4 regions of the Alteromonas infernus genome follow, and region 4 is predicted to be linked to each of the others. Evidence: predicted binding sites of a transcription regulator. Region 4 holds the regulator's gene; each other region holds the start of a gene.
What was found. The regulator sigma-54, encoded in region 4, starts transcription at its own class of promoters, with help from an activator protein. The targets are predictions, from matches to a motif close to GTTGGCACGNNNNTNGNNT.
Positions count from the first base shown of each region.

Region 1: glnK (P-II family nitrogen regulator) is a predicted target of sigma-54. The motif match lies at 1,780-1,798, and genes of this name have one in related genera.
Region 2: ACX5J7_RS05185 (hemerythrin domain-containing protein) is a predicted target of sigma-54. The motif match lies at 2,129-2,147, and genes of this name have one in related genera.
Region 3: xdp1 (exosortase-dependent surface protein XDP1) is a predicted target of sigma-54. The motif match lies at 5,479-5,497, and genes of this name have one in related genera.

Region 1 is NZ_CACSIG010000056.1:35,553-42,940, reverse strand. Features, by position in the region: gene ACX5J7_RS14095 (ammonium transporter) at 96-1,343, opposite strand; gene glnK (P-II family nitrogen regulator) at 1,376-1,714, opposite strand; gene ACX5J7_RS14085 (hypothetical protein) at 1,997-2,812, shown strand; gene ACX5J7_RS14080 (AraC family transcriptional regulator) at 2,861-3,580, opposite strand; gene ACX5J7_RS14075 (DUF808 domain-containing protein) at 3,955-4,884, shown strand; gene ACX5J7_RS14070 (hypothetical protein) at 5,309-5,593, shown strand; gene mrcB (penicillin-binding protein 1B) at 5,860-7,388, opposite strand, start outside.
Region 2 is NZ_CACSIG010000018.1:12,040-19,427, reverse strand. Features, by position in the region: gene ACX5J7_RS05195 (bifunctional diguanylate cyclase/phosphodiesterase) at 1-1,127, shown strand, start outside; gene ACX5J7_RS05190 (YqaE/Pmp3 family membrane protein) at 1,322-1,480, shown strand; gene ACX5J7_RS05185 (hemerythrin domain-containing protein) at 1,637-2,092, opposite strand; partial or broken gene gdhA (NADP-specific glutamate dehydrogenase) at 2,303-3,647, opposite strand; gene ACX5J7_RS05175 (diacylglycerol kinase family protein) at 3,655-5,283, opposite strand; gene ACX5J7_RS05170 (DUF2878 domain-containing protein) at 5,435-5,965, shown strand; gene ACX5J7_RS05165 (SDR family NAD(P)-dependent oxidoreductase) at 5,986-6,690, shown strand; gene ACX5J7_RS05160 (HAD family hydrolase) at 6,803-7,388, opposite strand, start outside.
Region 3 is NZ_CACSIG010000045.1:82,644-90,031, forward strand. Features, by position in the region: partial or broken gene dld (D-lactate dehydrogenase) at 1-1,536, shown strand, start outside; gene prsT (XrtA/PEP-CTERM system TPR-repeat protein PrsT) at 1,555-4,368, opposite strand; gene xdp1 (exosortase-dependent surface protein XDP1) at 4,474-5,439, opposite strand; partial or broken gene xdp1 (exosortase-dependent surface protein XDP1) at 5,600-6,536, opposite strand; gene pssA (CDP-diacylglycerol--serine O-phosphatidyltransferase) at 6,921-7,388, shown strand, end outside.
Region 4 is NZ_CACSIG010000017.1:224,623-232,010, reverse strand. Features, by position in the region: gene lptC (LPS export ABC transporter periplasmic protein LptC) at 1-88, shown strand, start outside; gene lptA (lipopolysaccharide transport periplasmic protein LptA) at 57-611, shown strand; gene lptB (LPS export ABC transporter ATP-binding protein) at 614-1,339, shown strand; gene ACX5J7_RS04830 (RNA polymerase factor sigma-54) at 1,413-2,894, shown strand; gene hpf (ribosome hibernation promoting factor) at 2,925-3,212, shown strand; gene ptsN (PTS IIA-like nitrogen regulatory protein PtsN) at 3,226-3,669, shown strand; gene rapZ (RNase adapter RapZ) at 3,758-4,603, shown strand; gene ACX5J7_RS04810 (HPr family phosphocarrier protein) at 4,603-4,875, shown strand; gene mgtE (magnesium transporter) at 5,047-6,405, shown strand; gene ACX5J7_RS04800 (ClpXP protease specificity-enhancing factor) at 6,744-7,217, opposite strand; gene sspA (stringent starvation protein SspA) at 7,214-7,388, opposite strand, start outside.

The DNA.
Region 1 (7,388 bases), on a different contig from region 4:
CTACGTTGACGAAAAAAGCCCCGCAATAGCGGGGCTTAAAAGGAAGTGATAAGACATTATTGTTGTAATTATTGCTTTGCCTAATCGAGACTCTCTTACGAACGGCCGCTTGTGAAGTCTGGGTATGCTTCCAGACCACATTCGCTCATGTCTACGCCGTCGAACTCTTCTTCTTCGCTCACACGTACACCCATCACTGCTTTAATCACTAGCCACACGATAAGGCTCACTACAAATACCCATACAAAGATAGTCGCGGCACCAATTAGCTGACCTGTGATACTTGAACCGTCGTTTGTGAAAGGTACAAGGATTAGACCAAGAAGACCTACCACACCGTGCACTGAGATAGCACCCACTGGGTCGTCAATTTTAACTTTGTCTAGTGCAACAATGCTAAGTACGACTAATATACCGCCAAGGCCGCCAAATAGCGTAGCTTGCAGAGGTGTTGGCGTAGACGGCTCTGCTGTGATAGCAACAAGACCAGCCAGCGCACCGTTAAGTACCATTGTTAAGTCAGCTTTACCAAACAAGATGCGTGCAACGATAAGTGCAGCAATTGCACCACCTGCAGCGGCAGCATTCGTATTCATAAATACGATAGCAACCGCGTTTGCACTTTCAACCGTGGCAGTAGCCAGTACTGAACCACCGTTAAAACCGAACCAACCCATCCACAGAATGAATGTACCTAGCGTTGCTAGCGGTAAGTTTGCACCAGGAATCGCATTTACTTTACCGTCTGCTGTGTATTTACCTTTACGTGCACCAAGAACGAGTACACCAGCAAGCGCTGCTGCAGCACCGGCCATGTGAACAATACCTGAGCCTGCAAAGTCAGAGAAACCAAGGTCGCCAAGGGTATACATACCAAATACCGCTTCGCCGCCCCATGTCCAAGCACCTTCCATTGGATAGATAAAGCCCGTCATAACTACAGCAAATGCAAGGAAAGCCCAAAGCTTCATACGCTCAGCAACCGCACCAGATACGATAGACATTGCTGTAGCAACAAAAACCACTTGGAAGAAGAAGTCAGCAGAAGGCGCATAAGTCGCTGGGTCTTCGGCAACACCCGTTGCACCGTCTCCCATAATGCCACTTAGGAAAGGACCCCAATCGCCGCCACCGTACATAATGCCGTAACCGCAAATCATGTACATGGTGCAAGCGATAGCAAATAGTGCCACGTTTTTAGTTAGAATTTCTGTGGTGTTTTTAGCCCGAACAAGACCCGCTTCAAGCATCGCAAAACCTGCAGCCATCCACATTACCAGTGCACCGCAGATTAGAAAATAAAAGGTATCTAGCGCATACCCAAGTTCAAAAGTGATTTCCATTATGGTTTTCTCCGCAAATATATCGTTGTGGCTTACAGCGCGTCGCTATCCGACTCACCAGTTCGAATACGAACGGCGTGTTCAAGGTCATAAACAAACACCTTGCCGTCTCCAATTTTGCCTGTTTTGGCAGCGCCAACGATGGCTTCTACCAGGCGCTCTACTTGATCATCCTGAACAGCAATTTCCAGTTTGACTTTAGGTAGAAAATCCACCTGATATTCCGCTCCGCGGTAAAGCTCAGTGTGTCCTTTTTGACGTCCAAAGCCTTTCACTTCGGTCACGGTCAAGCCGTCGATACCGATTTCTGAAATGGCTTCACGAACATCATCTAGCTTGAACGGCTTGATGATCGCTGTGACTAGTTTCATGAGTTGCTCCCAGTTTGTTTTGGTTATTCTGTGTTAATGGTCGAATATCTAACTACCCGAAGATAAACCAAGAGCCATGCCACAAATATTTACCATTTAAAATCAGCTAGATAGGCAATTCACACATACGCTTGCACAAAAATAATGCACAACAATGGTGCATGTTGAAAAAAATGCCCAGTTTTGAAGCGATACGAGGCAATATTGAGGTGAGCCGACTAAAAAGTACGATGAATTTAGGATGGAACTATTCGATTAAGCCTGTGGTCTGTTAATAATATTATGACCACTATCACTCCCGCATTTTCAGCGCCTGAGCGCTATATACAACATCATACCGTTGCTAAGAAAACGGCATGGCGCCCGTTATTGATTTCAGGTTTAGTACACGTGATTGGGGTTATCTTGGTCGTCATACTTTCTCAGCTGAGCATTGATACTCAAAAAAAACGCGCCACTATGTCTAAGCAAACGGCCGAGATAAACGCCAAACTGTATTACCCGCCCGCCCCGAAACCCCAGTCTCTCCCCCAACAAAGCAAACCGGTAGAGGCTTCCCGAAACACGCCAGAAACCAGGTTAAAACCTGTCATTTCAAAGCGTACAGAAGCAGTTGATACTAAAGCTAAAATTACAGAGCGCCCCGCCCCTCAACAGAAAGAGAATACAAAGGCAAAACCGCAAAAAGCCCCCGTCGACATTAAGCCCACTAACACACCGGCAACGCCCATACCTACGCTTTCACAGGATGCAAATCGGCGCGCTGGCTCGCTAAATCTATCGGTAAAAGACGGTTCGGCCCTTTATTTTGAAAAGTATCACAGGGACAAAGTCGCTGAAGATGCTGAACAGGCAGCAAGCGCATTTCAAGAGCGCAAAAACAGCCCGAAACTCGGCGGACCAAGCACACAGCAAATACAAGCCGCCGAAAATAAACGCCCGACTAAACGCGTGAATTGTAGTAGTAACACTAACAAAACACTGGCGATTTTAAGCGGAATTACCGGTGGCACCTTAGAATGCACCAAAATGGACGATCACAAGCGTTTTATTGACGCTAGAGTCAATAAACTCCCGAAAGACGAAAAGCGAAATTAGCTGTCGCGATCTGCCATACCCAAATAAACAGCAATAGCCCAAGCGCCGCTACTTTCTCTTAAAAAACTTAGGTGGTTGCCCGAAATATGCTTTGAACCGTCGACTGAATGCTGCAACATCTTCATACCCTGTTAGCTGAGCTATACCCAACATGGGCGTATCGGTATTTCTCAGTAACGCTTTGGCCTTTTCCATTCTCGCTTTCACCAGGTAGTCTCGCAAACTAAGTCCGGTAGCTTCTTTGAAACGCGTTTTAAACTGCGTTGTTCCCATACAAGCTATCTGCGCTAACTTCACTTGCGTAAAGCCTCGGGCAAGATCGCGATGAATATGACTTAATACGGGAGTGATACGCTTATCCATGCTACATCCTTTCAAGGATGTCTCTAACAAGGTTAAAAACAGCGCCAAAATCTCTTCATGTCCATGGTCTGCAAACTGACTAATTTGAATTTCTACGAATGACAAAAACGCTTGCAATGCTGACGATACTTGGAAAATAGGGTGTAGCCTGTCATTTAAACTAACGGGCACATATTCCAAGTCTGCCACAATGAATTTTGATAATTCATTAGCACTAAAATAATGAACCTCGTTAGGCGCAATACATACGCCTTCGCCGACGCCTACTCGCCCACGAAAATTATCGATTTCTATCAAGATATGCCCATTAATGGGCAGCACCAGTTGAAAATAGTTATGTTTGTGGCGACACGTTTGTTTGGTATATGAGCGTACAGATAACGATGGCACTGGGCTGTCAGTCATTTAGTTGCCCCCTGTACCCAGTCCTGATTTTGTTACTTGGCTCCCCGTTTATTTGCATCTATTTCCCTAGCGGTTTCCTTAATGCTCTTTGCCGTTAGATTAAGCACTTTTATTCATTTTGTCATGATCGCTACCCTTTCGTTGATCACCCAGAACTAGTAAACAGTATTTGGGGTAATTAAGGTCAACATGAGAAGAGCACGACGATGCTCTTCTCAACTCACGCTTTCGATGTGCACGAAGCCTCGGTAACCTTATCAAAAATGGCTATCTAACGGCCTTTATCTTCGTTGTATATTACCTTTGTTTTGAGTAGGCTAAACTGCAATTCAGTAGTTATTTCTCTAATAAATATATAATAAAGGATATTCAACGTGGCAGCAGCTAACTTACTTGCCCTACTTGATGATATAGCAACATTGATGGACGACATTGCAACCATGTCGAAAGTCGCTGCGCAAAAAACAGCGGGGGTTTTGGGTGACGATTTAGCGGTGAACGCCGATCAAGTCCAAGGCGTTAAAGCAGAAAGAGAATTGCCTGTTGTGTGGGCCGTAGCAAAGGGCTCGCTTATCAATAAAGCTATATTGGTTCCTGCTGCGTTAGCGATAAGTGCTTTTGTCCCCTCACTTATCACTGTATTGCTCGTACTCGGCGGGCTATATTTATGTTTCGAAGGTGCTGAAAAACTTCTGCACAAATACCTGCCCCATGATGATGAAGAAATAACACGAGAAGCCAGAATAGACGCATTGACCCATGAAAATGTCGACATGGTCGCGTTTGAAAAAGACAAAATTAAAGGCGCCATTCGCACCGACTTTATTCTGTCGGCTGAAATTATCGTTATTGCACTTGGCACCGTGTCTGACGCCACACTGACAACACAAATTGGCGTGTTAGTGGCGTTAAGTTTAGCCATTACGTTAGGGGTTTATGGCCTGGTTGCAGCATTGGTCAAGATGGACGACGTTGGCCTTTACATGCTTCGTAAGTCGCTAACAGGTTCGATGAACACACTTCAACGGTTTGTTGGCAGAGCGCTTTTGGTTACTGCTCCTGCACTTATGAAAACGCTGGCTGTTGTGGGCACGGTTGCCATGTTTTTAGTTGGTGGAGGTATTCTTACCCATAGTATTGGCTTTTTGCACGTAATTACAGACTGGTTCGCAGGGGTTATTCCAGACGCCACACTCGTCATGTCTATACTCGCCGATGGCGCAGTGGGTGTTGTTGCAGGCGTCATTATTGCTTTGGTTGTAAGTGCAGCGTCAAAATTGAAGCGCAAAAGCACGCGTTCTTAATCATTAAACATTTGCAGTGAAACATCTGCACTATTCATTCGAGACTGAATAGTCGCGCATAAATGGGGGTTACCCAACGTTGGCCCTCCCTTATGCCTTCTATGCACAGCTATTTTTTATTGAAGCGCGTATTAGCAAACGACAACGCGCTTCACTTTTCAACAGTTAGCCATTTCAACCACATCATTTTTCAAATACACCAACTTTTAGTTTTTTTATTAAATCCATTTCCTTACCTTTGAATACTCAAAAAAATAAAAGCAAATAAATCAGTAATTTAACTCATTTCGCTAACTTGGCACATCCCTCGCTATAAACTAATTGTTAATTGATAACGACTTATTATCGAAACCTATAGCAACATGATAGCTGCCACGCAGTATGTTCAAGTGCAGTGTCTAACTTTACATTTATGGAGATTACTATGTTTACCGCTCGCAAAACTTTCACTGCATTAACGTTGGCAACTAGCATTTTGAGTGCATCAGCATTCGCTAACGATTCACAGAACACCATTATGTCGCATACAGACTTCATGGTAGAAAGCGCCATGATGGATGTGAAGCAAAGTTTAGAGCTTGGTGTGACATTCGATGTATTAACTGCAAGCCACACCTTCGAGCCTGAAGTAGAAGAAACTAATACGCTGGTTGCCGAGATTACTGTTACGCCAATTAAGCCTGTCAGCACAGACGATAACGACGCATAAGGAGAATGCAAATGTTAACCGCCGCTACACTATTTATGGTAGTACTCGGCCCCGTTATTGCGTTTTTAGTGAGTGCACTGGTTTTTTCAACAGCACGCTTATTCCTTCAAAAAGGTCACTGAAAACGCAACAAAAACAAATAGGTACCTAACCGACTACTGCTACCCATTTTTGCCTTCCCTGGGCCTTAACTCCAGAGGGAGATAGAAAGCACGGACTGTACGCTAGCCAAGTGATTGTGTTTTCTATCTTCTTACTGGAGCTTTTTATCCAAATATACGCTCCCACCAGCTTTTTTCTTTCTTATCGCCGTTTTCGTCTACCGGGCGACCAGCACAATCTTGCTGCGCAGGAGGCAGTACATCCAAAATAGCCGGAACACTTAAACTTCCTGCGCACCCAGCGACCACTACCGCCCCCGTCTTCGCATCGAAATGTGCAATACCTAACCCTTTAGGGAAACGTCTAGATAGAGACTTCGGTGACTGTGACTTCATATAATTTACAAACACAGGCAGCGCGCCACCTGCACCGGTTAAATTCACTGGTTGATTATCGTCATTGCCGACCCAAACGGTCACCACATTATTTCTGTCGAAACCGCTAAACCAACTATCGCGATAATCATCGGTTGTACCTGTTTTCCCTGCCATATTTACATTACCAAAGTTCCAGCCTATGCGTTTTGCTGTACCTTCTGTGGTCACCTTGTACAGGGCGTAGTTCAGTAAGTAAGTGGCGGCTTCATCCGTGCGCTGAGCAAAGAACTCGGCCTTCTTCCAAAGTAATGCATTATCTGCCGTAACCACAGAGCTCACCGTGTGAAGCGGTATGTAGCGGCCATCGTTTGATAGGGTTTGATACATTTGGTTTGTGCTAAATGGCGTTAGTTCGAAAGCGCCCAAGGTTAACGACGGTACTTTATCTACTGGCGTGGTAACCCCTAACCGCTCAATGGTATCGGCTAACGCATCTAGGCCTATCTGCATGCCTAAATTAACTGTTGGCACGTTCAAAGATTCGACTAACCCCTGAAGCAGAGGCACCTGCCCTCTGAACTCTTTATCGTAGTTTTGCGGCGACCATTCGGTGCCGTTTCTACTTTCTAGGGTAATTGGCTCGTCTTTAAGGGGTGTAGCCAAGTTAAACTGGGTAGGATCTTCTAAGGCAGTTAAGTACACAGCTGGTTTAATCAATGAGCCTATTGGCCTCTTAGCATCTAATGCTCGATTAAAACCTTTAAATGCAAAGTCTTTACCACCTACGATAGCGCGTACTTCACCGCTTGCACTGTCGGTGACTACCATGGCACCTTGCAATGGAACGCTTCTATCTTTTTGCAGGCCATTTAGGGTGCCCGATAATGCTTTTTCTGCCCGACGCTGAGCAACGATATCCAGTGTGGTAAACACTTTAACGCCCGAGTCTCTTAGGCTTGGCTCTGCTAAAATTTCATTGAGTTCTTTGCGAACCTGTTCCATGAAAGCAGGGTGTTTACCGCTTGCTAAACTTGCACCGCTGGCTAACCCTAACGGCATGCTGACATAGCGCTCATAATCCTGACGGCTGATTTCGTTTTCATCAAACAGCATACGCAATACAAGATCCCGGCGCGCTTTGGTTCGTTCGGCGTATTTACGAGGGTTATAGTAAGACGGCCCTTTAATAATAGCCACCAAGGTAGCAATCTCAGGGGTGCTTAGCTCGTTGGCCGGACGGTCAAAGTAGAAATAGCTAGCAAGCCCAAATCCATGTACAGCCATGTCGCCGTTTTGCCCTAAAAACACCTCATTTA
Region 2 (7,388 bases), on a different contig from region 4:
TTTATGGCTATTCTAATGGTGATAACACATTAAAAGCCCTTGCTGAAAGGTTACAGCGTTGGCCCGGTACTTCAGCCCGTCTAGCTGGCGGAGAAATTCTTTACATTACACACGACGCACTCAATGATGATCAGCTTGAAACCCTCAAGCACATTTTAGAGCAGCCGGTAGAAAGTAATTTAATCGCTATTCCGGTAAAGGTAGCTATGGCTGTAATTGATTGCCCTAAAGATGCCTCGTCTTCTGAAGAATTGTTTAGAAAAATGAATATCGTGACAGACGAAGCGATACACAGCGACAGTTGGTGTGTTCGTTACAAAGCCGATCTGGAAGATAAATACACCAGAAGGCTGTCTATTACTACTGAGTTAAAGCGCGCGTTAATCAGTCAGCAAAATGAATTATCTATGGTTTATCAGCCTAAAATTGATTTACAAACCATGAAAGTATGTAGTATGGAAGCGCTCATTCGTTGGAACAACAGCGTACTTGGGTTTGTTCCTCCCGATGAGTTTATTACCATTGCTGAACAAGCAGGTTTGATAGAGCAGGTTACATCATGGGTGATGAAGCAAACCATTTCTGACTTGGCTTACTTCAGAGAAAAGGGCTATGGCTTTACAGTAGCCATGAATTTATCTACCCAGGATATTCAAAATAAGGTGCTGTTAACTAAACTTGTCTCGCTACTTACCGAAGAGGGCTTGTCACCTGAAGCCCTTGAGCTTGAGATAACCGAAAGCGATCTGGTGGCAGACGCATCACTTGCGATTGAGAACTTAAACGAGTTAACCGCCCGTGGTTTTCATTTTGCCATCGATGACTTTGGTACGGGTTACTCTTCACTGGCTTATTTGAAAAACTTGCCAGTAAAAACCATTAAAATAGACAAGAGTTTTATACTGTCGCTTGCCAGTGATGAAAACGACCAGCAAATTGTCCGCACGGTTCTTAGCTTAGCTAATGTCTTTAACTTGAAAGTAGTTGCCGAAGGTGTAGAAGATGCCGCATCGTTAGACATTCTTAAAGAATGGGGATGTGACATAGTACAAGGCTACTACATCAGCCGCCCATTGAGTTGCGCTGACTTAGAAAGTTGGCTTCAAAATACGCCTTTCGGAGAATAGCTATTTTATTAATTAAATTTTATTGTTCTAAACGAAGACTCAATATTTATTGTCGTTAAAAGAAGCGACATGGCATTGTAAATGCAACAAACAATAATGAAGCGTGTATAACGCTCTGCGGGCTCATTCTTCTCTAAACTGTGAGTATTTTGCCCATTGAGTTGTGAAATTAATTCAAAAACAAGGAATTTATTATGGACATCATTCGTATACTACTATCGATTTTACTACCACCGCTGGGCGTGTTTCTTCAAGTTGGGCTAGGCGCTCATTTCTGGATTAATATTCTGCTAACCATCCTAGGCTACTTTCCAGGGGTTATCCACGCCATTTACATTATCGCTAAAAAGTAGCGCTTACTGGCGTAAGAAGAGGGGCGTTAATCTCGCGCCTTTTCTATCAAACGTGGTACAAAGTGAAAAATTAAAAAAGCCAGCTATAAAAGCTGGCTTTTGTTTTTGGTTGCCGTAAAACGATAGCCTCACTTTAGATAGTGAGGCTATCTAGTACTAGGCTGTAACTTTTTCTTCGTCTAGCTCTTTTTTCATTTCTTCGCGATAGGCGTTAGCAAGCTTGGTTTTCTGACTATCGTTTAGTACATTCCCCGCCACTTGAAAGAACTCTTGTTCCTCATCCGCGAGGTGATGTTCAACTTTTTCTTGTAACGTTTTTAAATGACGTAGCCAAGCGGGCGAGCTCATATCAGTTTCGTCGAGTTTACCTAGCAGTTCATCAATTTCATGATGTTCTGCAATGCCATGACGAGTTAAGTCGACAGTGGCATCCTTTTCTAGCAGATGGGTATAAAAATGTCGCTCTTCAGCGATAGCATGACTCTCTAGCTGAGTTTTAAGTGCTTCATAGTACTCGCGACGTGCCGCAGTGTTGCCGCTTGTTTCGGCGAGAATCTTAAGCAGCAAACGTTGCTTTTCATGGTCTTGGCGCAGTGCTTCAAATATTTTCATGGAAGATCCCTCAAATGGTTAAATACTTACTAACCAATGCGATTTTTGTTCCATGCTTTCCGCTATTCTTTGTAATTGATTTAAAACGCTTTTTAATTTTAATGCTGTTGAATAATGCCTAGGCATTAAACAACAGCGCAAGATTTACATAGCGCGTTACCAATATATTCTCAACGGTTTATATTCCGAACCATTTGTTCATAGCGAGACTTAAACACCTTGCGCTAGCATGGCATCGGCGAGCCGCCTGAAAGCCGCAATATTCGCCCCCTTCATATAATCGACATAGCCATCTTCACGCTTACCTTCGATTACACAGCGTTCGTGAATACTGTTCATAATCGAGCAAAGCTGTTCGTCTAACGCGCTGGCGTCACGCTGATTGAACATAGCATTTTGACCCATTTCTAAGCCTGAAAGTGCAACGCCTCCAGCATTAGATGCCTTGCCCGGTACGTAGGTTATTTTGGCGTCAAAAAACTGTTTTTGCGCGTCGGTAGTGCAAGGCATATTGGCACCTTCTAATACCATTTTACATCCGTTGTTAAGCAGTGCGTTGGCATCTTCTTCTTGCAGTTCGTTTTGCGTGGCACAGGGGAGCGCTATGTCGCATTTAAGGTGCCAAGGTTTTTTATCCGCTACCCACGCCCCCATATTTTGTTCAGCCATGTCATAGAGTATGTTTTCACTTGAAGCATGATTTTCAATTGCCCACCTCAGGTTTTTATCACTTAATCCGCTCTCACTATGTAAAAGCCCTCGGCTGTTAGATAGTGAAATTACCTTAGCGCCTTTTTCAACGGCTTTTAAGGCGGCATGAAGGGCGACATTTCCGGCTCCAGATACTGTCACTGTTTTGCCCTTAAGGTCGGTCTTTTTATACTGGCACACCGCATTTAAAAACGTAGATGAGGCCAAAACCTGTTGCTTCGGTTCGAACATAGCTACCACCAAACTCTAAGCCTTTGCCGGTGAGTACGCCTTCAAACTTATTATTTAACCTGCGGTATTCACCATATAAATACCCGATTTCTCTTGCCCCCACATTAATGTCGCCTGCGGGTACATCGGTATTTGCGCCTATATGTCGTTGCAACTCACGCATAAATGCTTGGCAAAACAACATGATGTCACGATCTGAACGCCCCTTAGGGTTAAAATCTGAGCCGCCTTTTCCTCCACCCATTGGCAGCCCGGTCAATGCATTTTTAAAGCACTGTTCAAACGCTAGGAATTTAAGCACGGATAAATTTACGGTAGGGTGAAAGCGTAGACCGCCTTTATATGGCCCCATCGCTGAGTTGTGTTGTACACGCCACCCCTGATTTACTTCAATGTTACCTTCGCTATTCATCCACGAGACAGTAAAGTTAATAATTCGCTCCGCAAGGCAGAGGCGTCTAACAATATCAAACGCTTTGTAGTGCGCATTGGCATTGTATATAGGAACAATATCTTGAAGTACTTCGTGAGTGGCTTGAAGGTATTCAGTTTCGCCAGAAAATTTATCGTTAAGAAACGTGGTTATTTCATCCAAATTACTTTGTTCTGCCATGGACTACTTAATCCTTATTGCTAAAATTTGTCAGCACTGTAAGACTGCGAGGAACGGTTTTTATTGTAAGTGAGTTCCCTTCATAAATTTCGCCGTCTACGGCATAGGCTGTCGGTTTATCAAACGTTAAAGTGATAGTTGCTGCGCGTTCATGACGTATAGAATCTGATTGTTTTTTTGCATCAGCAGGGCTTAACACAAGCTCTGCTAGCGACAAAAATTGTTTGTCGGATGTGGTTTGTGGCTCAAGCCATGTTAAGTCTAACTTGCCATCTGTAATATTAGGTTGCTCTGCACCTTGGGCGAGTGCTGTAGTCATCGGCGCTGCATTAGCAATAACAAAGCTTGGAGTTTCAAAATTCTCGGCTTCGCGACCTTCTATTTCAACGCTAAAAGTCATGTTTTCGTTGTTGGATATGGCGTTCCATAAACCTTTTAAATAGGCGAATTGCCCACCCATATCTTTTTCTTCACGGTCGGCAGATGAAATCATTTTTTCTTCAAAGCCTACCGCTGCTACCAACAGCATTACACGGTCGTTGCATGTGGCGGTATCAATGTTAAGCGTATTCCCTTCGATGATGATGTCGCAAGCGGTACTAACAGGCATTACTTTACTGATATAGCCGTGCAATACCTGGCTTAACGCATTCGCAGTACCAAAAGGGATGATGCCCATGGTAACGTTTGTATTAACTAGCGCCGATGCCACCTCGGTTAAGGTACCGTCTCCACCACACGCTATTACAATGTCAACGCCGTCATCTCTTGCCGCCTCTGCTAGGGCTTTTCCGTCAACGTCCGGTGTGGTTTCTTTTACGGTAACTTCAAACTTTTCGTTAAGCCGAGACAATACATCTTCTTTATACTGCGCCCATTTTCCACCACCTGATACGGGGTTAACGATAAGCGTTAGTTTCTTCTGAAGTGACAACAACCCGCCGTCTCTTACTTTTTGAAGTGATGCCAATTGGCGTTTATTCAACCTTGCTGTTTGACGGATTTGATTTATTTGTGAAAGTGCTTGCTCTACGGTCAAGTCTGGATTCTTCGCAAGCAAATAGGCGGCGACGACTAATACAGAGCGGCCACGACCAAGCGCACAATGAACAACCACATTTTTGTTTGCCGATATTTGTTGGTTTAGCCAGTTAATGGCCAATACTAACTGTTCAGGTGTGGGGCTTGTGTGATCCAGCACGGGAACATTTAAATAGCGATAATCTTCTTGGTAGGCCGTCCAGTCAAGGCCATCAAATTCAGCTGTCACATCTAAAATAGCGTCGATATTATTTTTGTTAAGCAAAGGAACGTGTTTGCTTGACATTCGACAGCCCAAAAACAAATTGGGCTCGATTTTTTGAAGCGGCGGTACTTTATCTGTTCGGCGCGCATACGCATTGTAAAGCCCAGTACCTAACAGAAAAGGAATGAAAACCCAGCGAATATAAAATGGAATAGAGCCGTCTTCGCGTTTACGAAAGAGGCTAGGGTAGTTCAGCAAGTAGGCGCTACTTACTGCTATTAGTGAAAAAGCAACCCATCCAAACAGCAATTTCAATACGATTATCGGTAAGATAAACGTTAATACTAAGGCTGCAATTGCACCTAGTACGTAATACTTCACCATTTTCACGTTAGACACATCCTTTGTAATTGGAAAAAGTAAATAGCCTATGCATCTATACTTGTCCAACTGTGTTTTCGTTTACTTTTTAAGGTAATAGGTTTGAACTAACACGTTCTGGCTAACGTATGCTTTGATAATGAAAATATGAGTGTTTTAAATGAAAGATAGTGCAGTAGTTAAAGTTGTAAACTTCGCCTGGTTTCAGGGGGTTTGGTGGCTCGTTATTCTATTTCAGAACCAAGCCGTGATACCTGTTTTGGGCTTGATTGCGCTTTGGCTCTTTTTGTCTTCAAAACGCATTGAAGATATTAAGCTAATGAGCGCGGTATTTGTGTTAGGCACGCTAGTTGACGCACTGCTCACTTACAGTGGTCTTTTCATTTTCAACGAGACAAAGGCGCTGCTTTCTTTTTGGCCCATTCCTATTTGGCTGAGTTTGCTTTGGGTTGCGTTTGCCGGCACCGTATATCACAGTTTGACCGTGTTCAAAGGCCGCCCTGTTCTTGCTTCTATCGCAGGCGCTGTATTCGCTCCACTTAGTTACATTGCCGGCGCTAAATTTGGTGCCGTTGAGCTTGGTGCGAGCATACTGTTTTCTTATATTTTCATCGCCCTAGTGTGGAGCGTGGTGTTCCCACTTTGTTTTTATCTATCCAATCGTTTTGAGGCAAAACTGTCCCAAGCGTGAAAGCAAGGAGTGTATTGGCAATGACGAAGAACGTTTTAGTTACCGGTGGCAATCGCGGAATAGGTTTGGAAATAGTAAAGGGAATGCTCTCGAAAGGCTACAAAGTGCTAATGGGGTGTAGAGACGAAGAATCAGGTCTTGAAGCGAAAAAAGATACCGTTGGCGGAGACCTTCATATTATAGAAATGCCCTTAGACAACGAAACGGCTATTGTAGACGCCCTAGTTCGTACAGAAGCCGTGTATGGCCCCATAGATATTTTAATTAATAACGCTGGGGTGTTAGATGATACACCCTGGGATGAGGTTAACGCAGAGACGCTTGCCAAGTCTATGCAAGTTAATGTGAATGCGCCGCTTACCCTTATTCAGCAAACCCTTCCCCAAATGATCGACCGTGGGTTTGGTAGAATTATTAACGTGAGTTCAAGCTACGGTAGTTTTGCTGAAGGGTTAAAGGGGCCACTTAGCTATGCGTTGTCGAAAGCCGCGCTGAACGCGTTAACAGTGAAGATGGCAGCAGTGGTAGACGAAGCATCCGATAGCGGCTCGCTTAATGTCAAAGTTAATAGTATGACACCAGGTTGGGTACACACCAGAATGGGTGGCAGCGATGCGCCTAAGACACCTAAGGAAGGGGCTGACACTGCTATTTGGTTAGCGACGATCGAGGAGGGCGGCCCGCACGGTCAATTTCTAAAAGACCGAGAGCCTATCGACTGGTAATTATTCATGCTAGTGGCCCAGTTAGAGAATCTCGACTGGGCCGGTATAATGATAGTTGCGTAGCGTGTTCGTTACTTTACGCCTAAGCGGTGCTTTTACGTTCTATCACTACCTAGAGTGAAAAACGCTCTCTTAAAAAGCGAGCTATGCCGTCTTCATCGTGGTGGCCAATAACGGATGTTGCTGCGTCTTTGATATAAGGTTTAGCATTCGATGGCGCGTAGGCTTCATCCGCAAGTTCAAACATACTTAAGTCGTTGTCACTATCTCCAAAGCAAATCACATTGCTGGCGCCAAGCTGGTTTCTCAAAAGCTCAACGGCACTGCCTTTACTCGCTAGCTTGTGGTGCACATCCATCCAACGGTACTCGTCACCCTCTATTGCTGGGCCAGAGTAGGCGATAAGTTCATCATGCATGTTTAATTGTTGATACATATCGTATACAAGCGCTGCATCTCCAATCATGCTGATATTGGTTATATGCGCGGTTGCCGGAAGTGATTCAATAGTGGCAAGTTTCGCCTTAGTTCTAGAAAAATATTTTTCAATTAAATCACGCTCTACTTGGTATTTAGGTGTCGAATGATAAATCACATGTTCGTGATTAGGGCTGTCCATATTCACCGTATTGATAAATGGCGTAATATTGTTTTTGACTGCATGCTCAATAATAAGGTTAACTTCACTTGGCGCTAAA
Region 3 (7,388 bases), on a different contig from region 4:
AAGTTTGCGTTGAGTATAATTGTATTATCATCATGCAGGCCGCGAAAACGGGGTTAACAGAAGGCTCTACGCCAAGCGGTGAGGATTACGACAGGCCAGTAGTGGTTATTAATACTTTAGCCATGGATGACATCGTGTTGCTAAACAAAGGAAAGCAGGTTTTAAGTTTTCCTGGAGCAACGTTATTTAAGCTTGAAAAGGTATTAAAACCACTGGGGCGTGCGCCGCATTCCGTAATTGGCTCTTCGTGTTTAGGGGCATCTATCGTTGGTGGTGTTGCCAATAACTCAGGGGGAGCGCTAGTAAAGAGGGGGCCCGCGTATACAGAGTTATCGTTGTTTGCCCACGTAGATCAGAACGGCGAACTCACGCTTGTTAATCATCTAGGCATAGATTTAGGCAAAACGCCTGAAGAAATCATTGGAAATTTGTCGTCGGGCAATTTTCCTACAACGCTACCTGCTACGGAAAAAAAAAGCGTCAGCGAGTGATTATGTGCACATAGTTCGCGACGTAAACGCCGATACCCCAAGCCGTTTTAATGCTGACCCCACACGTCTTTATGAAGCAAGTGGCTGCGCCGGGAAAATTGCCGTGTTTGCGGTACGCCTTGATACCTTTGAAGTACCTACAAAAGAGCAGACGTTTTATATTGGAACAAACGATGCTGCTGTACTTACGCGCATTCGACGAGACATTTTGTCGCAGTTCGACAACGTGCCAGAAGTCGGAGAATATCTTCACAGAGAAATGTTCGATATTGCTGACACCTACGGTAAAGATACTATTTTGAGCATTCAGCGTTTAGGCACAGATTCGTTACCCAAAATGTTCACGTTAAAAGGGCGGGTGGATGGCGTGCTGAATAAGCTACCACTACTACCACCTTATTTTAGTGACAGGATAATGCAGTTTGGCAGTAAGTTCTTTCCTGACCAGATACCGCAAAGTTTGAGAACTTTCCGCAACAAGTACGAGCATCACTTAATCCTTAAAATGAGCGATGGTGGTATTGAAGAGGCAAAAGCACTGTTATCAAAGCTGTTTACGCAAGAGCAATTAGACGGTGGGTATATTGAGTGTAGCGACGAAGAGGCCGCCAAGGCGTTTTTACTGCGATTTGCCGCCGCGGGCGCAGCGGTGCGTTATCAAACCTTACACCATAAGCAGGTGGGGGACATATTAGCGTTAGATATTGCATTAAGGCGTAACGATGAGTTCTGGGTAGAAAAGCTGCCAGCGCATATCACCATGCATGTAGAAAAGCCCCTTTATTACGGGCATTTCTTTTGTCATGTTTTCCATCAAGATTACATACTTAAAAAGGGCAGCGACGCTAAAAAAGTAAAAGCGGACATGTTGGCGTTACTAGATAGCAGAGGCGCTAAGTACCCCGCAGAGCATAATGTTGGGCATCTATATGAAGCGGAGGACACTCTGCAGCAGTTTTACAGAGAGCTAGATCCTACCAATACCTTTAACCCAGGCATTGGTAAGATGGAGAAGCATAAACGCAATTGTTCATGCTGTGTTTAGCAAGAGATAAAGAGAGCCCTATAGGCTCTCTAATAATGCTCTAGCTTGTGGACGCCTAAAGAAAGGGCGCTCTACATTTACTGCATACTCTAGCTCTTTCTTCGCTTCCTCAATTCTATTTAGTTTAGCGAGGGTATAGCCTAGGTGGTAGCGAATATTTGGGTCGTTAGCATCCCTGGCAAAGGCATCTCGAAGCATTTTAAGACTGCCTTCGTAATCTCCTTGCAGCGCTTTAATATGCCCGTAAGTATCCAGTATTTTGGCTGAATTAGGCTGCAATTCGTAAGCTTGTCGGGCATAGTTTTTTGCCGTAACCAGCGACGTTTCAATATGCATGATAGCCAAACGGTTATAGGCTTCGGCGGGGTTGAGAAGGTTTGGCTCCTCAATAAGCGCTTTATAAAGCGCTATCGATTCGTCAAATTCTTGAATAAAGAATAAGTACTGAGCCAACAGATTTTTTGCTAGCAGGTTATTCTCATTTTCAGCAATGAGCTTACGAGCAGTACTCAAAAATACATCGACGAACTGTTCGTTCAGTGCGTAGTTGTATATAGCAATAAACGCTTGAGCAAATGTAGAGTCTACGTCCAGTGCTTTTTCGAAAGCCGCGATTGCACGCTCATTGTTGCCCTTATTTGCTTCTAAACGACCTTTCAAGAAATGATAGACCGGGTTTTGCTGCTGGTCTTTAGGAATGCTCGTTAGTAAAGATTGTGCTTTCTCGTTGTTTTGTAGGTCTAATAGCAGACTAGTGTAGCGCAACGTAACAAATGTACTTGAATTCGCTATTTCATAAGCACGTGCCATAGCATCTAAAGCGTCTTCATCGTTGCCAATGCTACGAGCTTGGTCGGCATAGGCAATTAACTTACCTGCATCGTCGTTTATGAAATTTCTTGCAATGCTCAGTGTTTTCTCGGCATCGGCACGCTGGTTATTCCCTAACTGAAGCGCTGCTTTACGAAGAAGGTAGTCAGCATTGTCAAAGTCATCTTTAATAAGCAGGTCTAAATGATACAGTGCATTCTTTGTATCGCCTTGTTGCTGATATAAAGATGAAACGCGCTCTCTCGCTCCGATATTCGAAGGATTAAGCGTTAATATATCAAGGTAAATTTGCTTCGCTTCATCTACATTACCCGCTTTGGTCAAGTTGAACGCTTTCAGCATTAAGGTTTCATTATGCTGCGGTGACAGCTCAAGAAGTTCTTCTATTAACTGATTAGACGTATCCACGTTTCCTAAGCGACTTTCTGTCGCGGCCAAATTGAATTTAGCCGGAAAAAGGGTAGGGTTCTGCGCGAGCGCTTTTTCGATATTGGCTTTAGCTTCCGCCAATTGACCCTGTCTAATCAAAATGCCCGCTTTTAGGTTGTACACTTCAGCTTCGTCGGGAAACAGTTCGCTAAGCAGGTTGGCACCTTTTAGTGCGTTTTCAAACTGCTGTGCTTGTAAATTCATCAATGAATAAGTGAAAAGAAAGCCTGCGTTATCTTTGTAAGCAGGTAGGTTCTTCTCAAGAATACTCAAGGCTTCGGCTTGCTTACCTCTTGCAGCCATTAATTTGATTTTAAATAGCTGAAGCTTGTTTTCATTCGGATACTTGTATTCAAGGTTTTGCAAAAGGCGCTCAGCTTTAAATGCTTTGTTTTGACGAATAAACAAATCACCTAATAGCAATGCTGAGTCAGGGTCTTCCATTAGTGCATCTTGATGACGCTCAAGCAGCGCAAGCGCTTGCTTATCCTGCTGTGTAGCCATATAAACTTGGCTCAGCATTAATACCGCCTGCAAATCTTCCGGCTCTTGTTGCAGATAAGCGCTAAAATCTTTTGCTGCAGTCTCCATGTTGTTGTTGAAGAAGTTGGTTAAACCGCTTATGTAGAGCAACATAGGTTGAGAAGTTATGAGCTCAGGGTCAAGCTGTGCCATAAAGTCATTAAGCTCTTTTAGCTTCTCGTTATCAATAGCTTGTTGGTTGTCTCTGCTTTGCAACCAGCTATTAAGTAAAATGGCCAAAGGATCGTTTGGCGTGTCTTCAATAATTTCATCAACGAATAGCTTGGCCGTATCATAGTCTTTCGCTTCTAAATACAAATCCACTAGATTTCGCAGCGCTATAGGGTCGTCGCGGTTAAATGTCAGCGCTTTTTGTAAGTGTGCCGTTGCTGCGTCAGTATCACCCTGTCGGTACGCAAGTTGCCCTTTCAAGCGCCATGTTATGGCGTTCTCAGGCTCGAGTGACATAGCCTTGTCGACAAGGGAGGTCGCTTTCGGTAAATCTTCATTTTGAAGGGCAATGGAAGCTAACCCATTTATGGCTGGCACAAAGTTAGGCGTACGTGACACAATAGTGTTGTAGTCGCGCAATGCACATTGTTCGTCTTCTAATCTGATGCACGCTGTTGCACGAATCATCAGCCACTCGCGCTCTGCTTCACCAGAGAGCTTGTTTAAATCAGAGAAATCTACAATTTCTTGGTACCTGTTAAGAAACAGCCAGGTGTTGCCCAGGGGTTCTGCCAAAAGATTGATATCAGCACCCATTTCCAGCGCTTCTACAAACTCCATTTCGGCTGCAGTTAAGTAGCCATTAATAAGCAATATTTCGCCCATTAATATCTTTGCAGCCAAGTTTTCTGGGTCTTTTTGTAAGCTATTTTTAAGGTGAATATAGGCTTCGTCGTACTCGTTTTGGTTAAACGCGGTGAGCGCTTTTTCGTAATCTTCTGATGTAGAAGCAAAACTGTTGAAAGTGATTAACGATGAGGCAACTGCAGATAAAAGCATGCGTTTTACAAAGCGCTTTTTATTATTAAAAAAATCCATATAAACCTTCGATATTTAGCCTAGCCACTGGCTTAAAAATAGTATAAAAAAAGGTGGCCTAAGCCACCTTCTAAAGATACGTGTTTTCTAAGCGTTTTTAAACAATTAAACGCGACGCTTACGTCTATAAAGAACAAGACCTAAACCTAAGCTCATCAGTGCTAAAGCGCCAGGTTCGCTTACTTGTGTTGGTGGTTGAGTGGTTTTTTCTTCTAAACCAACGGTAAGTGAAGAAAGTTTAAAACCTACGTTGTTAAAAGAACCGCTTGCGCTCTGGTCGAAAACAGTATTGTAGGCACCAACAAGCCAATACTTAGCGGCGGTCAGGTTCTTTGTGAATGAAGATTCGAAATAGTTTTCTGAATTTTTTGTATTGCTAATGTTGAAATGGCCAAGTGCGCCATCAATCACAGTCTCACTTACATCTGACCACGTAAAGTTACTAGTGCCGGTAAATAAAGCGTTAGCTTTGTCATAGTCGAGGCCTGCAACTGTGACATCGTTTTTCTCGCCTCCATCGTAGTAATTTGCAGAGAAAGTACCACCAGTTAAGACGACCTCTTTATCAAACGAAAGTAGAATCATGTCAAAGTCTCTTGAACCATGATCATTGAAGTTGTCAACAGAATGGCTGTCTCCCCAAGGCACATAATCTCCATTAGTATTTTTATACCACACTTGGTCTTGGTTCGTCATACCGTAACCGTAAGCTTGTGTGCCAGATATACAATTTCCATACCTGTTGATGCTGCAGTTTGTGTAATCGACCAGAGTCGCTCCTTTCACAGAGTTATCTTCTGTACCTTCATCCCATGTATTGGTGTTGAAGTCATAGGTCAGTCCCTTACTCCCTGTGTCACTCCATGCAGAAACAGAAACTTTTACGTTAATGCCGTCAATCAGAATACCTTGAGAAGCATCTGTACTCGTAAAGATGTTGGTAGTACGGGTATTTCCTGTGCCGTCAACGAGCGTGTAAGTGGCTTCTTCTAACGCACTATCGCTAGCATATATGTTTGCACTTAGCGGCAGGAATAAAAGGGAGATACTTAAAAACTTCTTCAATTTCATTTTTGGACCACAAATACTATGAAAATAATTTCTTATGCTAAGCATTTAGTGTGCCAATTTTATGGGTTTGAATTTGCTAAAGTTTTTCGAGTTTCGACTGGTGTTAGTAAAAAAAACTGACAGGTTGTACCACCTGTCAGTGATCTAAAGTCTAATTTCTTCAAATAGTTTTCTTGCGGCGCCACATGACGAAGAGCGAACAAGCCATAAGTAGGCCGATGGTACCAGGTTCAGACACTTCTGTTGTATCTGGTGTACCTGTTGTTTCTGTGACAGAGAAACCAATATTTGCAAGTTTGAAAGCATCGTTACCAACGTAGCCACCAATGTTACCGAATACAGTGTTGTATGCACCTACTAACCAGTATTGCGCCGATTCAGTAAACGTGAAGTCAGCGCGGTGGTCTAAATATTCGCAGTTTTCTATATCAAACGACGCTGACGTTAATGCATCGGCTACGATATCACTCCAAGTATTAATACCCGAGGTTAATTTCGAAGTATCGCTTAATGCCGCTACAGATACTTGGCTATCGTTACTGCTGTAAAGCCAAGAGAAGCTGGCGCCAGTCAGTGTTACCGCAGAGTCAAACGATAGCAATACAAAATCATAGTCTCGTTCGACATTGGTCATCCCGCTATAATAAGCATTTTTACTACCCTCGTAATAATAGTTGAGGTTATCAATGGCATGGTCTGAGCTACCGTTATACCAAGCTTCATCATTGTTGGTAACGCCATAAGCCCATTTATCAGATAGTTTTTTCCAACTCGGCACCAACGACGGTCTCGCCAGTGACATTATTTGTATCCGAGAACGCAGACATTGATATATTAACGCCATTAACACTCACCGATGATTTAGTGGTTTCAATACTGTTATACACACCATCACTTACTAGGTCATAAGTATGCTCGCCAAGGGGGGAGTTACATACTTTGCTTTGGTCGCTATTGTTACTTGATGAGCCGCAGTAAGAATAGTTGTGGTTATTGTAGTATGTAGCAGATGCTGGATTAACGATAATCGAAGATAGCAATGCCGTGGAAAGTAAAAGCACAGTTTGCAAAGAAAAGTGTTTTGGAAGTAATAGCATAATTGCTTTCCTATAAAAGAAGCGCTTTTCGCTTCTAGTACATACTAAGATAGCGTTGCACCTTTCTATTGGCGCACACTTAGTGAGTACCTAATTTCAACATGGACTTGTATGATATATGAACGGTGACCTATTTAAGGTATGTTGCCGTATACCTAGTTATTAGTGTTTGTGAAATCGATATCTAAAACACACCGCAGATAGAAATGCCTGGAGGCAAGCTTAGTTGGGGAAGGCGCGCATATTGAATATATTCAATGATTTTTCTAATTGAGCTTATTCAAGGATTTTTAGTAAGGAAGCACGCTGCCTTTTTACTTTGCTATGCGTTACTGGATATCTGTGAAATAATTAGCCTTATTATATGTAGAAGTACGAGGACATATGTCTGAACAAAAACGTAAAGGGATATACTTACTTCCCAATTTATTAACAACAGCAGGTTTGTTTTCAGGTTTCTTCGCTGTTGTGTCGTCTATGAACGGCCGCTTCGAAGCTGCCGCTGTTGCTATATTTGTAGCTATGATTTTTGATGGCCTCGATGGTCGTGTAGCACGAATGACAAATACGCAAAGTGACTTTGGTGCTGAATATGACTCTATGGCCGACATGGTTTCATTTGGTATGGCGCCAGCACTCGTGGCTTATAACTGGGGGTTAACAGAGCTTGGTAAATTGGGCTGGTTAGCCGCTTTCGTCTATGTGGCGGGCGCAGCACTTCGTCTTGCACGCTTTAATACGCAGGTGGGAATAGCTGACAAACGTTTCTTCCAAGGTCTTGCTAGCCCAGCTGCTGCGGCAGTTGTTTCCGGGCTTGTATGGGTTGGCGTAGAATACGATGCGGTTGGTACT
Region 4 (7,388 bases):
TTTGAGCAATGGGTTTAACGCGAATTTACGCACACAAGAATACGAGCTTTTAGATCATGTACAAACCACTTATTCCCCTAGCAACTAGCCTTTTACTTGTCATCGCTAGCGGTGCGGTAAACGCAAGCGAAGATGATTTTTCGCAGCCCATTAAAATAGGCTCAAATACTCAATTTATCGACGGTAAAAATAAAACGGCGTTGTATAAAGAAGATGTACTGATTACCCAGGGTTCGCTGGTAATTGAAGCCGACGAAGTGGAAGTTATCGCGAGTGAAGGTAGTGGCCGCGAAATTTTTATCGCCAGAGGAAAGCCAGCCAGTTATTCTCAAACACTAGAAGACGGTACTCCGGTGTCTGCTAAGGCAAACGAAATTCGTTATGAGGTGATCAATCGCACGATTTCTCTTTCAGGAAACGCGGAACTTCAACAAGACACCAGTAAAGTGCAAGGTGACAACATTACTTTCGACATGATTACTGAGCAGTTACTTGCTACTGGTGGTGCGGGCGAAAATGGAGAAGGTCGAGTGACTACGGTATTTACTCCTGAATCCATTCGCAAGGCATCATCGAAGAAAGAAGATAAAGACAGTGGGGACAATCAATAGCAATGGCAACTTTGAGCGCAACCAACCTTGCTAAGGCATATAAATCGCGTCAGGTAGTACGCGACGTCAGCCTTTCTGTCTCGACGGGTCAAATTGTTGGCTTACTTGGGCCTAACGGCGCTGGTAAGACCACTACATTTTATATGATTGTGGGGTTGGTTAACCTGGATAAAGGCAAGATTGAAATTGATGATAATGAGCTTACTCATCAGCCCATGCACGAGCGTGCACGCCGCGGAATTGGCTACCTTCCGCAAGAGGCATCAATTTTCAGAAAGCTTACGGTACATGAAAATATCATGGCCATTTTGCAAACCCGTAAAGATTTAAATTCACAGCAGCAGGAAGAAGAAGCTGACGCGCTACTTGATGAATTTAATATTAACCATATACGTAATAGTACAGGGATGAGTTTGTCCGGTGGTGAACGACGGCGTGTTGAAATAGCACGCGCACTAGCAGCTAATCCGCAATTTATTTTATTAGACGAACCGTTTGCTGGTGTTGATCCAATATCAGTTAATGATATAAAGAAGATAATACAGCATCTTCGAGATAGGGGTATTGGAATCCTTATCACCGACCATAACGTGCGAGAAACATTGGATGTTTGTGAGAAAGCGTACATTGTGAGTCATGGCGAGCTTATCGCGCAAGGAACAGCGGAACAGGTTTTAAGTAATCAAAAAGTAAGGGATGTATACCTAGGCGAACAATTCAGGCTATAGTTAGTGTAACTGAATTGTCATTTTTCAATTTCGCTCTGGTGTATTCAATTTAGAGCATTTAAATAAGACGTAGATGAAACCATCTTTACAGCTAAAATTTAGCCAACAACTTACCATGACACCCCAGCTTCAGCAGGCGATAAAACTGCTGCAGCTATCTACGCTTGATCTTCAGCAGGAGATTCAAGAAGCCCTCGATTCAAACCCTTTATTGGAAGTTGAAGAAGGTAACGACGAGCCGCAAGTAGAAAAAAATAATATCGATAGCGACGATAGCGTGACAGAAGCGTCTGCGACAGCGTCTAGCGATACATTGGAAGCGGGTGACGCGTTAGAAAAAAACGACCTTCCCGATGAATTGCCTATCGACAGCACATGGGATGAATACTATTCAGCGTCATCGGCCCCAGCGCCAGGTCCTTCAAATGACGATGAACAAATATTTCAAGGCGAAACCACCGAGGATATTCAGGAACATTTGTCGTGGCAGATGCGATTGACCCATTTCTCAGATACTGACCGCGCCATTGCTACGGCAATTATCGACTCTATTGACGAGTCTGGCTATTTAACCGTGACCCTTGAAGACATTCTTGACGCGGTAAACTCTGAGGATATGGAAGAGCCTATAGAAATGGACGAAATAGAATGCGTACTTAAGCGTATTCAGATGTTCGACCCCATTGGTTCGGGCTCCCGCTCGCCGCAGGAATGTCTAATGGTGCAACTGCGCCAGTTCTCAGAAGACACACCATGGCTTAACGAAGCCAAACAGCTTATAGAAGAATATTCAGACCTATTAAGCAGTAAAGATTATCGCACGTTAATGCGTAAGAGCCGCTTGAAGGAAGATCAGCTGCGCGAGGCAATGCGTTTATTACAAACCTTGAATCCTCGCCCAGGTAGTGCTTTAGTTACTAAAGAGCCTGAGTACGTTATTCCTGATGTCTCGGTCGCCAAAAAGAATGGCCGTTGGGTGGTTGAGCTTAACCCCGACAGCCTGCCTAAGTTGAGCGTAAATCAACAATACGCTGCAATGAGTCGTCGTGCCAAAAATAGTAGCGACTCACAATTCATCCGCTCACACATGCAAGAGGCTAAGTGGTTCATTAAGAGCCTTGAATCTCGCAACGAAACCTTAATGAAGGTGGCAAACTGTATTGTGCAACAGCAAATGGGCTTTTTTGAACATGGCCCGGAAATGATGAAACCTATGGTGCTTAACGATGTAGCAGAAATGGTAGATATGCACGAATCAACGATTTCACGCGTCACAACGCAAAAGTATATGCATACACCACGTGGTATATTTGAATTGAAATACTTCTTCTCTAGCCACGTAGCAACAGAGTCTGGTGGTGAGTGTTCATCTACCGCGATTCGTGCATTGATCAAGAAATTAGTGGCAGCTGAGAAGCCTAGCAAGCCGCTAAGTGATAGCAAGATTGCTTCATTGTTGGCCGAACAAGGCATTAAAGTTGCCCGGCGAACAATAGCAAAGTACCGGGAATCGTTGTCGATCCCGCCGTCGAACCAACGCAAAAGCCTCATTTAAACGGGCTTAATAATATAAGGAAGACGAAATATGCAAATCAACCTTACTGGTCATCATGTCGAAATCACCGACTCTTTGCGTAATTATGTCGATACGAAGTTCAGCAAACTTGAACGTCACTTTGATCACATTTCTAATGTGCATGTCATCCTGAACGTTGAAAAATTAAATCAAAAAGCCGAAGCGACCGTTCATTTAAGTGGCGCTGAAGTATTCGCATCCTCAGAAAATACCGACATGTATGCGGCGATTGACAGCATGGTTGATAAACTCGACCGGCAGGTAATCAAGCATAAGGAAAAACTGAAAAAACATTAGTAGTTAATTAAGCATGGATATACAAGCCATCGTAAGTCTGGACCGCACCGAGTGTGCGGTTCAGTGTAATAGTAAAAAGCGAATTCTTGAGATCATCGCAGATATCGCTGCCAAAAATAACGAGAGCATCGATCAGGCAACGGTACTTAATAGTTTGATGTCTCGAGAGCGTATGGGTAGTACAGGAATCGGCAATGGCATTGCGTTACCACATGGGCGCTTGCCAGGTTTAGAAAAGGTGATAGCTATTGTTGTCACCAGTACGCCAGCCATTAATTTTGACGCGCTCGATGAAAAGCCGGTAGATATATTTTTCGCGTTACTTGTTCCTGAAGAGCAAACCGAAGGCCATCTACAAACATTGGCCACGGTAGCCGGTAAACTAAGCGATAAAGAAACGATTAAAGCGATACGTCGTGCCAGTACAAGCGATGATATTCTTTCTGCACTAAGTTAAAGATTTAAGCGCCTTAGCGAGGTCGTGACCAAGGCGCTTAAGACAATAAAGCGTATGCGATAAAACCAGAAGATTTGGGAGAAGTTAGGTGAAGCTGATTATAATCAGTGGTCGTTCGGGGTCTGGTAAGTCTGTCGCACTTCGCGCATTGGAAGATTTAGGGTACTACTGCGTTGACAACATTCCTGTAAACCTACTTCCTACCCTAACCCACACTGTTGTTGATGAATACGACCAAGTGGCGGTGAGCATTGATGTGCGTAACTTGCCGAAAAACCCTGATGATCTGGTAGAAATTTTAGATTATCTTCCGTCATCGTGGTCAATGACCATTGTCTATATCGATGCCAGCGATGATGTGCTGGTAAAACGCTTCAGCGAAACCCGACGTCTGCATCCCCTTGCGAAGCTCAATAAGTCTCTATCTGAAGCCATAAGGGCAGAGTCAGCCTTGCTAGCCCCTATCGCTGAACGGGCAGACTTATATTTAGATACAGACAAACTGACTATTCACCAACTTGCTGAGTTGATACGCGAGCGAATACTGGGTAAGAAAAGCTCCCGCTTAGTGCTGGTGTTTGAATCTTTTGGCTTCAAACACGGTATTCCGAAAGATGCCGATTATGTTTTTGATGCGCGCTTTTTGCCTAATCCTCACTGGGAGCCTGACTTGAAGCACCTAACAGGGCTTGATGCACCCGTTGAGGTTTTCTTAGGCTCTCAACCCGTTGTTACCAAGTTCATTTGGCAAATTCAGAATTTAATTACCACCTGGCTACCTCATCTAGAGCGCAACAACAGAAGTTACGTAACAGTCGCTATTGGCTGTACAGGCGGGCAACACCGCTCTGTGTATATTGCCCAAACTCTGTCGAAAACCTTCAGCGAAATACACCCAGATGTACAAATTCGCCATCGAGAGCTAAACCAGTAATGACAATTAAAAAAACGCTAACCATCGTAAATAAGCTGGGATTACATGCAAGAGCAGCGACCCAATTAGTGAAGCTTGCTAATCAGTTCGACGCCAAAATTATTTTAAAGAAAGGCGATAAAGAGGCTGACGCCAGCAGCGTTCTTGGTTTAATGATGCTGGAAAGCCATCAAGGTGAACAAGTGAATGTTATTGTAGATGGAAACGATGATGTTGACGCCCTTGCTGCCATTGAAGAGCTCATAGAAGGTAAGTTTAACGAAGACGAATAGTTTAAATCCGTCACCTGATTACTTATTAAACGTTTAGCGCCGTTTTATAGTTATACTGCGCAAAAGCCACGCAATTTTCATGACAGACTCATCGTAATTGCGATATTCTACGCCCACTTAGGCTTTAAAGCCTTCACCGTTCATCTTAATAGCAGGTAGGAATAACGCCTTATGGCAGAAGCGCTTGTTTCTAAATACGTACAAACCCAGTTACGCGCCCTTAATGCCGCGTTGACTAACGGTCAGTTTGTCTCAGTACGTAAGCTTCTGCTTGAACTTCCCCCTTCTGATGTCGCCCACATACTGGAATCGAGCCCGAGTAGAACCCGTGACGAATTATGGGAACTCATTGATAGCGACTTTCACGGCGACATCTTAGAGGAACTGTCTGATGATGTACGAAACGGTATTATTACCAAGATGCTTCCGGCCAATGTGGTTGATGCACTTGAAGAGATGGACACCGACGACTTAGCCGAAACGCTAAGCAGCCTGCCAGAGCCCGTTCTTGCCGACATTCTCGACTCAATGGATGCGCAAGACCGTTTACGTGCAGAACAAGCTCTATCTTATGGTGAAGAGACCGCTGGTTTCATCATGAACACAGATACCATCACCTTACGACCTGACGTCACGGTTGATGTGGTACTGCGCTATATTCGCTTGAAGGGTGAGCTTCCGGAAAACACCGATACCTTTTACGTAGTTAACCGAACCGATAACTTGGTTGGTATTGTTCCTGTAGCGCGTTTACTGACCGCTGAAACCGATAATAAGGTATCAGATGTCATGGACGAAGAGTCGGAAGCCATTCCGGTGAATATGCCTGATGACGAAGTCGCCAGTCTGTTCGAGCGCTATAACTGGCTATCAGCGCCAGTGGTTGATGAAAACAACCGGCTGGTGGGTCGAATTACCATTGATGACGTGGTAGATATCATTCGCGAAGACGCCGAACACTCGATGATGAGTATGGCGGGTCTAGATGACGACGAAGATACTTTTGCCCCCGTCATGCAAAGTACTAAGCGCAGATCGGTATGGTTGGCAGTAAACCTTGTTACTGCGCTAATGGCTGCAATGGTAAGTGACTTATTTGAAGCGGCGCTAAGTCAATTAGCGGTATTAGCTATTTTGAACACTATTGTGCCAAGCATGGGCGGCGTAGCAGGAAACCAGACCCTAACCCTTGTTATTCGCGGTATGGCGTTAGGTCACGTTAATGCCAGTAACTCGCGCTGGCTGATCAGTAAAGAAATCGCGATAGGCTTTTTAAATGGCGCTATATGGGCTATTTTAATTGCCTCTGTCATTGCGCTCTGGAAACAAGATTACATGCTGGGCATTATCATTGCGTTTGCCATGATGATAAACATGATTGCTGCGGCGTTAGCGGGCGCAACATTACCGATGATCATGAAGCGTCTTAAAATAGACCCGGCACTAGCAGGTAGCGTTATCTTAACCACTATTACCGATGTAGTCGGTATTTTCGCCTTCCTAGGTACGGCAACTTTATTTTTAATTTGAGTCTAGGCTTGAAGAATAGCTGGTGTTAAATACTTGCTTAGCCACTAAGCGATTCGGCAGTATGCCCGTTGATATTGAGCCTGTAATCTACTCCCTATACGGTTTGTACCAGCTGCCCACCGTTTTCAATAGTGTTTACTTTATCAACTCTTAGATTTTATAGTTCAACAACAATTAGCGACGCGTAGAACAGGTGCTTTGAGTTTAAAGTGAAGTATCTGTTAGGGATAATGGAAGGGATAATAGCTGGCTCTGCTTACGCGAAAAGCTTCACAAAGCCAGGCTAATTCAATACTCACAAAGTTTTTAAATCGCGGCCATACGAGCGGCTCAATCCGCTATTTAATAACTTTAAGGGTAGGCTTACCCTTTTTAGGTGGTACAGGCGCGTCTTGCACGTCACTTGCGTCAGCGTCTTCTAAAGAGGTTGGACCGCTTGGTTGTGATAAGTCTTCAGGCTCTTCACTGCGCTCTTGCTGAGCACGCGCTACATCTTCTTCTGTCGCGAACACAGTACCCGCGCCGTTTTCTCGCGCGTAAATGGCCATTACCGCCTCACATGGCATGCTTAATCTTCTAGGTTGCCCAGAAAAGCGTGCTTGAAACGACAGGCCATCTAAATCAAGAGAAAAGTTAACACACGCACTTGGCGATACGTTCAAGACGATTTGACCGTCTTTTACGAACTCTTGTGGTACTTCTACCAACTCGTTCATGGCATCAACCACAATGTACGGCGTTAGGTCGTTATCGACAATCCACTCATAAAAAGCCCTAAGTAAATAGGGCTGGTTTGACGTCATAGATGTCATAGCGGGTTGTGGATCTCGCGCTCTTGGTCAGTCAAAGACGCTTTAAACGAACTGCGAGAGAAAATGCGGTTCATGTAAGCGTTAATTTCTTTGCTGCCAGCACCGTTCAATTCGATACCTAACGCAGGTAGACGCCATAATAGCGGAGCAAGGTAGCAATCAACTAAGCTG